DNA from 3 places in the Lysinibacillus sp. BSL11 genome. Region 2 is predicted to be linked to each of the others. Evidence: riboswitches for the same ligand, from Rfam matches in the RefSeq annotation. Region 2 holds a riboswitch; each other region holds the start of a gene.
What was found. A riboswitch is a leader RNA that binds a small molecule or an ion and turns the genes downstream of it on or off. The one in region 2 is predicted to bind thiamine pyrophosphate.
Positions count from the first base shown of each region.

Region 1 (3,735 bases), on a different contig from region 2:
ATGGCTGCTGTGGCATATAGCCAATCGTTCCTTTTTTTCGTTGGATATCCTCTCCATTTAGTAAAATGGCTCCTTGATCAATTGGCGAAACACCACCAATTAATTGAAAAAGTGTGCTCTTACCACTGCCTGAAGGACCAACAATGGCCACAAACTCGCCATCCTTTACGTCAAAAGAAAGTTGATCAAGTACTTTTAGTGCATCGAAGGATTTAGCGATGTTTTGAATGCTGAGCATGATAGCCTCTTCCCTTCACCATAAATTTTTCAATTAAACGAATACCGCTAAACAATAGTAAGCTCAAGAGAACAATCGCAAAAATTGCCACAAATACGCGATCTGTACGGAAGGAGGACTGGGCTAGGGTCATGTAAACACCAATACCCTTTTTTGCACCAAGCCACTCCGCAATCACAGCCCCCATCACACTATATGTAGCCGCAATTTTAATGCCTGAAAAAATCGCAGGATAGGCATAAGGCCATTCCAGCTTCCAAAAGGTTTGTGCCTTTGTAGCACCAACCATGGCAAAATAATGCTTTAATGCTAGAGCTGTTTGTCTAAATCCATCCATCGCTGCAATGACAATCGGGAAAAAGCACACAAGACAGATAATGATAAGCTTCGGTAATAAGCCAAAGCCAAACCAAATAATAAGTAGCGGTGCCAAGACTAGAATAGGAACATTCTGCGACATAATAAGAATTGGATAAAACAGTTCTCGAATAAAATTAAATCGATGCAACACTACTGCCACCGTTAGCCCACAAGCGATGCCAATGGCCAAACCTAGTAGAGCTAGCTGTACCGTAGCAAATGCATGTGGTAGAAAGGTTTGATACGAACGGATGGACTCCGACAAAATACTACTGGGTGCGGGTAATAACCAATGAGGAACTTCAGCGAACCGCACGATTAGTTCCCATATGAATAAGAGGAAGGCGATAAAAATTATCGTCCTTCCCTTGTGTAATGCACGTTTCATTACTGATATTTCTCCGTTAATGTATCCATCGTAATACCCGTTGGCTGATATAAAATTTTCACTTGTGTAATGACATTGATGGCACCAAGCTCGATCATCTTCTCATTCATTTTTTCAATGATTTGGAGCAATGTTGAAAGCTCACCCTCCATCGTTGTTTCCAATGGATGAACCTCATATTTCACCCCAGAAGCATCGATCACCGCAATTGCTGCATCTACATACGGTATCACATCTTCATATTTCTCTGTCTTCGGAATGATTTGTACACTGATTAATGAATTTGCCATCTTATTTGGCCTCCTTTTTAGGTAAGAACTCATTAGTAAAGGCTTTTTTCGCATCAAATTCGCCCTCTAGTACTTGATTGCTAGACATCCATTTCGCATAATTTTCCCACACAGAAAGCTTTTGCTCTCCCCATTGCTTGGCATCATCCTGGTATTTATCAGCCAGCCATTCCTGACTTTTATGCACTAACGCTTTATCTAAATCAGGGGCCGCTTCGATTAAAATATCCGCCGCTTCACTTGGGTTTTCAATTGCGTATTCATAGCCCTTCGCTGCCGCTGCCACAAAGGCTTTGACTACATCGGGGTTGTCCTGTATCATTTTTTCATTTGTAGCTAAAACGGGCGTATAATAATCTAATTGATCACTATAATCTGTAAGATATAGCATATTAATCTTTTCCCCACGCAGCTCAGCCTCAATACCAGTCCATGCATAATAAATCCAAGCAAAATCAATGTCTTTTTCCATCATTGTGAAGAAATCTAAATCCCCTGCATTGACAATATCTAGCTTATTAATATCTGCCTTTTCTTTTTGCATTAGTGATTGTAAGACGGCTTGCTCTAATGGCGCACCCCAACCACCATAGGTTTTACCTTCAAAATCCTTTGGCGATGTAATGCCCTTTGAAGCAATAGAAGCAAAGCCAGATGTATTATGCTGTATAATTGCTGCGATTGAGACCAGCGGCACATCCTGTACTCGTGCCTGTGTTATGCCTTCCTGATAGCTCACGCCAAAATCCGCCTTTCCAGAAGCAACAAGCTGATCTGCACCCGCCTCACCAGGCATAATAATATCAACATCTAAGCCCTGTTCCTCAAAATAACCGAGTTTTTTTGCAACATATAGTCCTGTATGATTTGTATTCGGCGTCCAATCCAGTACCACAGACACCTTTTTCAGCTTGTCAGCAGCCTGCTTATCCTCCTTGTCACTACAGCCTGCTAATGTTAATAGTGCTACCATTAGAATAAATAACCATTTCTTCATGTGAAAGCCTCCCAGTTTGTAATATGAAAGTGTTCATGAATGAATGTTGTCACCAGAAGAAAGCGTATACAATGTTGGCAAGCTGTTGCTTGAAAACATAAAAAAACGCCTAGGATTCCTCCCAGACGTATTGCAATCAATCTTCAAAACTTTGCTTTTTTGAATAGATGTTCCCTACGCTGGTACGAGCCAAATCAGGTTCAAAGGGTCAGCGTCTATCGGACACAATCTCAGCTAGCAATTACTAGCCCCCCTACATTCTTTCGCTATGAACTTTTCGATGATTATTATACCCATAGTTTCACTTAAATGACAAGGTGCTATTTTTGAAATGAGCTTAAAGCCCAGCACTCCTAAGAGACTGGGCATTCTTTTAGCTTGGTTTCTGTTCTTTTTTGGCTGTGACAACATGAGAGATTGCCCCATCTGTTGCAATATCCACTTTAAATGAACCGTTGGAATGGCGATCCGCACGAGACAATGCTTGCACGTCAATCACCTCTTGAACACCTTTTTCAGTTTCAATCACAACCTGCTCCCCGTCTGTTGCTTGAACAACTGCCACAATTCGGTGAGGGTTTGCTTTTAACTCTGTTAATACTTTTAGTCCACGTTTTGCACGACCTGCTACTTCAACTTCAGCGACATTCATTTTCTTCACGGCCCCACGCTGTGTCACAATCACTACATATTGGGTAACATCAGGCTGTAATACATTGACGCCAACTAAGGCTTCTCCATCTTTTAGTGTGATCCCTTTCACACCGCCTGTTTTCACACCTGTCACAGGTAGTTCCTCCATTGGGAAACGAATTGCATAGGCTGTATCCGTTGTGAGCATCAGCTCCACGTCATCTGTTACAAACGATGCATAGATCATCGCATCACCAGCCTTGACGTTCATCGTTTTAATAGGCTTTGAATAACGTGTCACTGCATAGTCTACGAGTGGTGAGCGCTTAATTTGACCATCTTTTGTGGCTGTGAAGACATACGTATTTGGCTGTTCAAATGTTTCGAAGCCATAAACCGCAATAATCGATTCATCTTCCCCTGTTGGGACAATACTTGAAATATGCTGACCGAGATCCTTCCAACGTATATCAGGCAGCTCATGAACAGGCTGATAAATATAATTGCCTCGATTTGTGAACAGCAATAGATGGTGCTGTGTATTTAAGTTTGCTTCATACAATAAATAATCTGAATCCTTCATGGCAAAATCTTGCCCATTTGAAGCGGCATGAGAACGTGTGGATGTGCGTTTAATATAACCATCCTTCGTTACTGTTACGACAACCTCCTCACTTGGCACAAGGACATCCAATGTAATTTTAATTTCTTCAATTTCTTGCTCAATCTTCGAGCGGCGAGGCTCTGTAAAGCGTTTCTTAATATCAAGCAGCTCTTGTTTAATAACACGCACAAGCTTAGCCTCACTTTGTAGAATCCCCTCTAGCTT
Region 1 is NZ_JAVGCX010000007.1:15,268-19,002, forward strand. It holds gene RCJ95_RS09490 (ABC transporter ATP-binding protein) at 1-238, opposite strand, end outside; gene RCJ95_RS09495 (ABC transporter permease) at 213-986, opposite strand; gene RCJ95_RS09500 (thiamine-binding protein) at 986-1,276, opposite strand; gene RCJ95_RS09505 (ABC transporter substrate-binding protein) at 1,278-2,273, opposite strand; TPP riboswitch at 2,428-2,538, opposite strand; gene parC (DNA topoisomerase IV subunit A) at 2,647-3,735, opposite strand, start outside.
Region 1: it holds a riboswitch for thiamine pyrophosphate, as region 2 does, so the genes downstream of both, RCJ95_RS09505 (ABC transporter substrate-binding protein) here and thiC (phosphomethylpyrimidine synthase ThiC) in region 2, are expected to answer to the same signal.

Region 2 (3,735 bases):
TCTATTAGTGAATTAATGAATAAACTATCTAGCATGTTAGAGCATAAAAATCAGGCAATCATGGCTATCCAAAGTATTTCGGCTATTTCAGAGCAAACAGCAGCCTCTGCGGAACAAGTAAGTGCTTCTGCAATGGATCAACAAGCAGAATTACAAAAAGTAGCAGAGTCTATTCAAAATATGAACGATATTTCAAACGAGCTACAAGAAGTTGTAAATCGATTTAAGCTTGTTTAAAAGCAAAGGCTGCCTTCAATATAGAGGCAGCCTTCTTTGATTGTGAAAGTCAGAGAAATTGACCTAGAAGGAATTCAACACTACTATTAACACTGGAAGGGGGACATTGATATGATGTATCTCGGAATGATTTTCTTTCAAATTGTTGTTCCTATTTTAGTGTTACTTGTAATAGGCGCTATCCTACAAAAGAAATTTCGCTTTAATTTAAAAGCATTGTCTCAGCTTATTACATATTGCTTTATGCCGGCAGCTGTTTTTGTAAATTTATATGAAACACATGTGGAGTTATCGGTACTGGGAGAGGTCGGATTATTTATTATACTCTTTATCGGTAGTCAAATGTTACTCAGTCATTTTATGGCAAAAGGGCTAGGTTTAGCTAGAACAGAGGCAGCTGTCTTTAAAAATAGTGTGGTGCTTATTAACTCTGGCAATTACGGTATTCCAGTTGCTCAAATGATATTTGCCACGCAACCTATTGGAGTAGCCATTCAGGTCATGCTCGTAATCTTTCAAAATATGACTACGTATACATATGGATTATACAATTTAATTTCTTCTACAAAGTCGGGTATGACAATCATCAAGGATTTCTTTAAAATGCCTATTATTCATGCGCTGATTATAGGTGCCGCTATGAACTATTTTGGTATCGGTATTCCACAGTTTATCAAAATACCAGTAGAACATGTGGCAGATGGATTTATTGCTGTGGCCTTAATTACTTTAGGTGCGCAATTATCACAACTAGAGATGAAATCAATGTTTAATAAAACCGTCTTTATCAGCTGTTTTACGCGATTAATTATTGGACCATCTGTTGCATTAGCCATTATTTATATATTGGGATTAGATGGAGTCGTCGCACAATCACTGTTTATAGCTAGTGCCTTTCCAACATCCCGTAATAGTTCTAGTCTAGCATTGGAATATGATGTAGAATCAGCAACAGCCGCGCAAGCTGTTTTATTTTCAACCATTGTAAGCTGTATAACTGTAACCATTGTGATCTATTTTGCGGAAGTATTATTTACCTAGTAAGATAAAAAATAACTTCCATCTCTTAGTATTATCTGCTACACTAGCATCAAACTAAATAGTATTAACTAGGGGAGTCTGATGAGTCAGGCTGAGAGGGAAACGCTACGAAGTTTCTTGACCCTTTGGACCTGATCTGGCTCATACCAGCGTGGGAAAGTTAAGAAGCTATTGCAGAGTATGCAATCAATAGACCTTTACATTCGTGGCCGGATCCAAATAATTATTTTGGATTCGGCCTTTATTTTTTGGATTGTTGGGGTGAGCTAGAATCGGTCCTTATATCAAAATAAATTTAAGGGAGAGAAGTAGCTCATGTCAGCAATTAGTGAAAAGAATATTACCATTATGTCTAGCTTTGAAGGAAGCAAAAAAGTATATGTGGAAGGATCACGCCCAGATATTCTAGTACCTATGCGAGAAATTGCATTAAGTCCGACAACAGGCAGTTTTGGAAATGAAGAAAATGCTCCTATTCGAGTATATGATACGAGTGGGCCCTATACAGATCCAGCCTACCAAGTAGATATTACGAAAGGTTTACCTGCCTTACGAAATGCATGGATTCAAGAGCGAGGGGATGTAGAAGCATATGAGGGACGCTCCATCAAACCGGAGGATAATGGCTTTCGTCATGTTGATGACCCGCGTATTCAAGAAAATGTCTTCCCTGAGTTGACGAGAAAGCCTTTGCGTGCTAAAAAAGGTAAAAATGTGACACAGCTTCACTATGCACGAAGGGGGATTATAACGCCTGAAATGGAGTTTGTAGCGATTCGTGAAAATATGAATCCTGAATTTGTACGTTCAGAAATTGCAGCTGGACGAGCTATAATGCCTTCTAATATTAATCACCCTGAGGCAGAGCCAATGATTATTGGGCGTAATTTTCATGTAAAGATCAATGCGAATATCGGGAATTCTGCTGTATCTTCTTCCATTGCGGAAGAAGTTGAGAAAATGACCTGGGCAACTCGATGGGGCGCAGATAATATTATGGATCTATCGACTGGTAAACATATTCATACAACTAGAGAATGGATTATTCGAAATGCTGCAGTGCCAGTGGGAACAGTGCCAATTTATCAGGCTTTAGAAAAGGTAAATGGTGTAGCAGAGGATTTAACGTGGGAGGTTTATCGTGATACTCTCATTGAACAAGCTGAGCAGGGTGTGGATTACTTCACCATTCATGCAGGTGTCCTTTTACGCTATGTACCACTAACAGCAAATCGTGTGACAGGTATTGTATCTCGAGGGGGCTCTATCATGGCACAGTGGTGTTTATATCATCATCAAGAGAATTTCCTGTATACACACTTTGAGGAAATCTGTGAAATTATGAAAGCTTATGATGTGGCTTTTTCCTTAGGTGATGGTTTACGCCCAGGCTCAATTGCAGATGCCAATGATGAGGCGCAATTTGCAGAGCTTGAAACACTAGGCGAGCTAACACAAATTGCTTGGCAGCATGATGTTCAGGTGATGGTTGAAGGACCAGGTCATGTACCAATGCATCTGATTAAAGAAAACATGGACAAGCAATTAGAGGTTTGTAAGGAAGCGCCCTTCTATACATTAGGACCACTCACAACAGATATTGCTCCAGGTTATGACCACATTACATCAGCCATTGGGGCAGCCATGATTGGTTGGTTTGGTACAGCGATGCTTTGTTATGTGACACCAAAAGAGCATCTTGGTTTACCAAATCGCGAGGACGTTCGTGTGGGCGTTATCACTTATAAAATTGCTGCACATGCTGCTGATTTAGCAAAAGGTCATCCAGGTGCACAACAACGAGACGATGCACTGTCTAAAGCCCGCTTTGAGTTCCGTTGGCGTGATCAATTTAATCTGTCCCTAGATCCAGAGCGTGCAGTGGAATATCATGATGAGACACTGCCAGCAGAGGGAGCAAAAACAGCACACTTTTGTTCTATGTGCGGGCCGAAATTCTGTAGCATGAGAATTTCACAGGACATTCGTAATTATGCGAAAGATAAGGATTTGAATACGACTGAAGCGATCCATCAAGGTATGAAGGAAAAGGCAGAGGAGTTTAAAAAAGCAGGCAGTCGAATTTACCAATAATGAAAGAAAAGGCTTATGTCAAAAAATAGACATAGGCCTTTTTTTAATCAAAAAACTCCATGTGAATAGTGGATTCACATGGAGTAAAAGTTGGATTTGGATATCAATAATAAAGTGGAATATTAAACGTTTGTTGGTTGTTTTACATATGGATTTGTAAGGTCCATACCTTCTAATGAAAGACCCATCGCTTTTGCGACACCTTCACCATACGCTGGGTCAGCTAGATAGCAGTGAAGAATGTGACGGCGTTTGATGAATTCTTTAACAGAAGCCATATCATTCGCTGTATTTTCAAATAGACGTTGTTGCTCTTCCACCGTCAATAGACGGAATAGCTTACCTGGTTGCTCAAAGTAATTA
Region 2 is NZ_JAVGCX010000019.1:65,141-68,875, forward strand. It holds gene RCJ95_RS20235 (methyl-accepting chemotaxis protein) at 1-237, shown strand, start outside; gene RCJ95_RS20240 (AEC family transporter) at 349-1,278, shown strand; TPP riboswitch at 1,339-1,453, shown strand; gene thiC (phosphomethylpyrimidine synthase ThiC) at 1,594-3,372, shown strand; gene RCJ95_RS20250 (catalase) at 3,495-3,735, opposite strand, start outside.

Region 3 (3,735 bases), on a different contig from region 2:
ATGAGGGCTTTGGCTCACTCGATGAGGAATCACTAAATAAAGCAATTGATACATTAATTGATTTACAGGATTCTGGTCGTATGATTGGCGTTATTTCTCATGTGCCTGAATTGAAATCTGCGATGCCAGCAGTTTTACACGTGGAAAAAACATTGAATGGCCATAGTCAAACCCATTTTGAAGTGAAATAAAACGAAGGCGTATAGGAATACGCCTTCGTTTTATTTTTTTCGAGTGGTGGTATTAGGTGTTGTGCCCTTTTTTGCAGCCATTACTTTTTTTACGATAGGAATAACAATAGGTGCTAACTTGACGGCAGTTTTTACAACGTTTGATACTTTCATCCCAAAACAGCTCCTTTTACAATTACTACTACCTGTTTCACTTAAAAATAAAACATTAACGGATAACACGAACAGCCTGAATTATATTCCAAATCACAATACCTAGTGAGACGAGAGCATAGATGGCGAATGAAGCAAACCAAATAATCATCACCGTCTTGTTATTGGAGGTTGGATCTAAACTAAATGTGGAAAAAACAAAGACAATAAAGAATAGAATGCCAAAAACAAAAGGTATTAAATGAGAGACAAGTGCACGAATCGAATGGCTTTTTACATCACTGTCTTTTGTCACAAAATATACAATTAATGGAACGATAAAAGGGGCGAAGAAAATACTAAGATAACTAAAGGCAGCTAAAATTTTTTGATTCTCCATAGTTGTACCTCCTTTTTAAATATTTACGCATGAAAAACAGCAAAGTTTCAAAAAAATGATGTATGGAAGGTTGTAATCCTTCAATCCTTTGCGTACAATGAGATTGTTCAAATAAATTCAGATGTAACGACCACAAGGGGAGCTGATGATGTCAGCTGAGACTGGGCACGTAATGCCTTGACTCTTCGAACCTGTAAGTTAACGCTTGCGTAGGGATGTGGATAGAAACCGACACTTGTACGATGTGAGGCTCTGTCCTGACATCGTTTTTTCGTCCTTAAAGGAAAAAAGGTGTCAGAAAGAGACATATCAGCGCTTTTCTATTCCTGCTCTTGTATCCTACATCGGAACAAAGGAGAGAATATGTATGGACAAAAAAAGACTATTAATGCTAGTGGAGATTGCGATTTTTGCAGCGATTGGTCTCGTACTGGATCAGGTTTCCTTTAAAGTATGGGCACAAGGCGGCTCAGTTAGTCTTGTTATGGTACCAATTATGTTAATAGCATTTCGCTGGGGCTTAGTAGCTGGGCTAACAACTGGATTACTCGTAGGTGTAATGCAAACCATGTTTGGTGCTACGATTGTGCACTGGCTACAAGGATTCCTGGATTATGGAGTTGCTTTTACAGTTGTAGGATTAGCGGCGGTTGTTCGTGGACCAGTGTTAGACGCTGCTAAACATATGAACAAAACAAAAATGGCACTTTATATAATCATAGGTACCGTTTTCGCAGGCTTCTTACGATACACAGCACATACAATTGCTGGTGCTGTATTTTTTGCCGAATATGCCGGTGACCAAAATGCATGGATCTATTCCATCATCTACAATGGTACATATATGCTACCAGCAACCATTTTAACGGCAATCGTTGGTGTTCTTTTATTCACAGCCGCTCCACAATTAATGCAAAGAAAAGCTTAATGCAAGTCCCTTCACATGAGTGGAGGGGCTTTTTTATCGTGAATAGCTCTTTTAGCACTTTGCAAAGTAGGAAAGCATACAATATTTAAAGCGTTTATCGTTATACGCATAAAAAGTTATGTTATATTAAAGAATAGATATTAGATGAAAGGGACGTTATACATGATTGTAAAAACGCAAGAAGAGATTGAAGCTTTTAAAAAAATAGGACGCATTTGTGCTGAAATTCGCGAAGCGATGAAAGCTGCAACAAAGCCAGGAGTTACAACACTTGAGCTTGATGAAATTGCTGGTCGCATGTTTGCAGAGGCTGGCGCTATTTCAGGACCAAAGGGAGAATATGATTTTCCAGGGTATACATGTATTAGTGTCAATGAAGAAGTAGCACATGGTATTCCAGGAAAGCGTGTTATTCAAGAAGGAGATATCGTAAATATTGATGTTTCTGGTTCTTTAAATGGCTATTTTGCTGACACAGGTATTTCATTTGTTGTGGGTGATGGCTATGAGGACAAAGAAAAGCTTTGCCGTGTTGCTAAAAGTGCCTTTGATCGAGCAATGACAAAAGTAAAGGCTGGATCTAAATTAAATCAAATTGGTAAAGCTGTTGAACGCGAGGCAAATGCTAATGGGTTAACTGTTATTATGAATTTAACAGGTCATGGCTTAGGTCAATCTTTACATGATGAACCAAACCATATTTTAAATTATTACGATGCATGGGATTCTACTATTATGAAAGAAGGTATGGTCCTTGCGGTTGAGCCATTTATCTCAGCAAATGCAGAGCATATCGTAGAAGCAGGTGATGGCTGGACATTCGTGACACCTGATAAATCACTTGTAGCTCAAATCGAACATTCAGTCATTGTAACAAAAGATAAACCAATTATCTTAACGTCATTAGACGAAGAATAGGATGCAATGAAAAAATCCTGCTAACCAAATTATTTTTGGTAGGCAGGATTTTTTTTAATAAAAAAAATGCCAACAAAGAGAACACCGCATAAAAATAAAGCGGCTGTAGTGACAAGTAGCTCATCAAAACCATTATGTATGGCGATTCCAATATAAGCCCAAATAAAAACACTTGGATACATAACATCAAAGTGATGGAAACGGATATGTAGCGCAATGGCTCCTCCTAAAGTAAGTAAAATCACTGCCCAAAGAGGCGTACTAAGACCAAAGCCGTTCCAACCATAAGCCGTTAACGTAAAGCTTGTATTTGTGATAAAAATAAATGTCATCCATGCTAAATAAATAGAGAAAGGAATACGACCAAACAAGGATTTGTTCTGAAGAGGGTACGTATTATACAACATAAACAAATACAAGACTAAGAGTAATGTAATGCCAAGAGAAACAATAAATAACTCATGGTGCCAGACATATATCATTAATGCTTGTAATATATTTATGCAACTAAAAAGCGCAGACTGTTTCAAAGTTGTCTTTTTCATGTTCATAACTAACCAATAACCGAGTAAAAAATAAATGATAATCCAAATTACATGACTTACACTAACTGGTGCAAATACTACAGAAAAACGATTAGCGATTTCTAGCGAAGATTGACCGTTGATGTTCACGAAAAAGGATGAAAAGGTTAGGATGATTGAGACAAGATAAGAGATTGTCATCATGATAAACCGAGGCATGTTTTCCTCTCCCTTCGTGTTAGATTGTATAGGGAAAAGACAAATAAGTATAGTACTGTCACTTTTTTTATTATAACGGAAATTTCCAACAATGTATCGTGTTGTTTTACTATTAATACCTACAATTTACCATGTCTGATAGGCATCCATATATTTCTTTAGTACAATAAGAATAGCCAAATAAAAGGAGTGAAGTTTCATGACACAAAATTTGAAGAATCTAGATCTAACTGTTGAACTAGACAAAAAGATGTATAAAAAGAAATTAAAAGTACTCCAATATGAAATGTTGAATGCACAACAATTTTTATTAAAAAACAAGATTGGCTTGATCTTGGTATTCGAAGGAATGGATGCGGCTGGTAAAGGTGGCGCTATTAAACGATTAATCGAACGTGTCGATCCCCGCGGTTATGTTGTACA
Region 3 is NZ_JAVGCX010000016.1:81,417-85,151, forward strand. It holds gene RCJ95_RS18645 (AAA family ATPase) at 1-191, shown strand, start outside; gene RCJ95_RS18650 (hypothetical protein) at 222-344, opposite strand; gene RCJ95_RS18655 (DUF4870 domain-containing protein) at 400-723, opposite strand; TPP riboswitch at 849-956, shown strand; gene thiT (energy-coupled thiamine transporter ThiT) at 1,091-1,651, shown strand; gene map (type I methionyl aminopeptidase) at 1,814-2,569, shown strand; gene RCJ95_RS18670 (hypothetical protein) at 2,599-3,312, opposite strand; gene RCJ95_RS18675 (polyphosphate kinase 2 family protein) at 3,512-3,735, shown strand, end outside.
Region 3: it holds a riboswitch for thiamine pyrophosphate, as region 2 does, so the genes downstream of both, thiT (energy-coupled thiamine transporter ThiT) here and thiC (phosphomethylpyrimidine synthase ThiC) in region 2, are expected to answer to the same signal.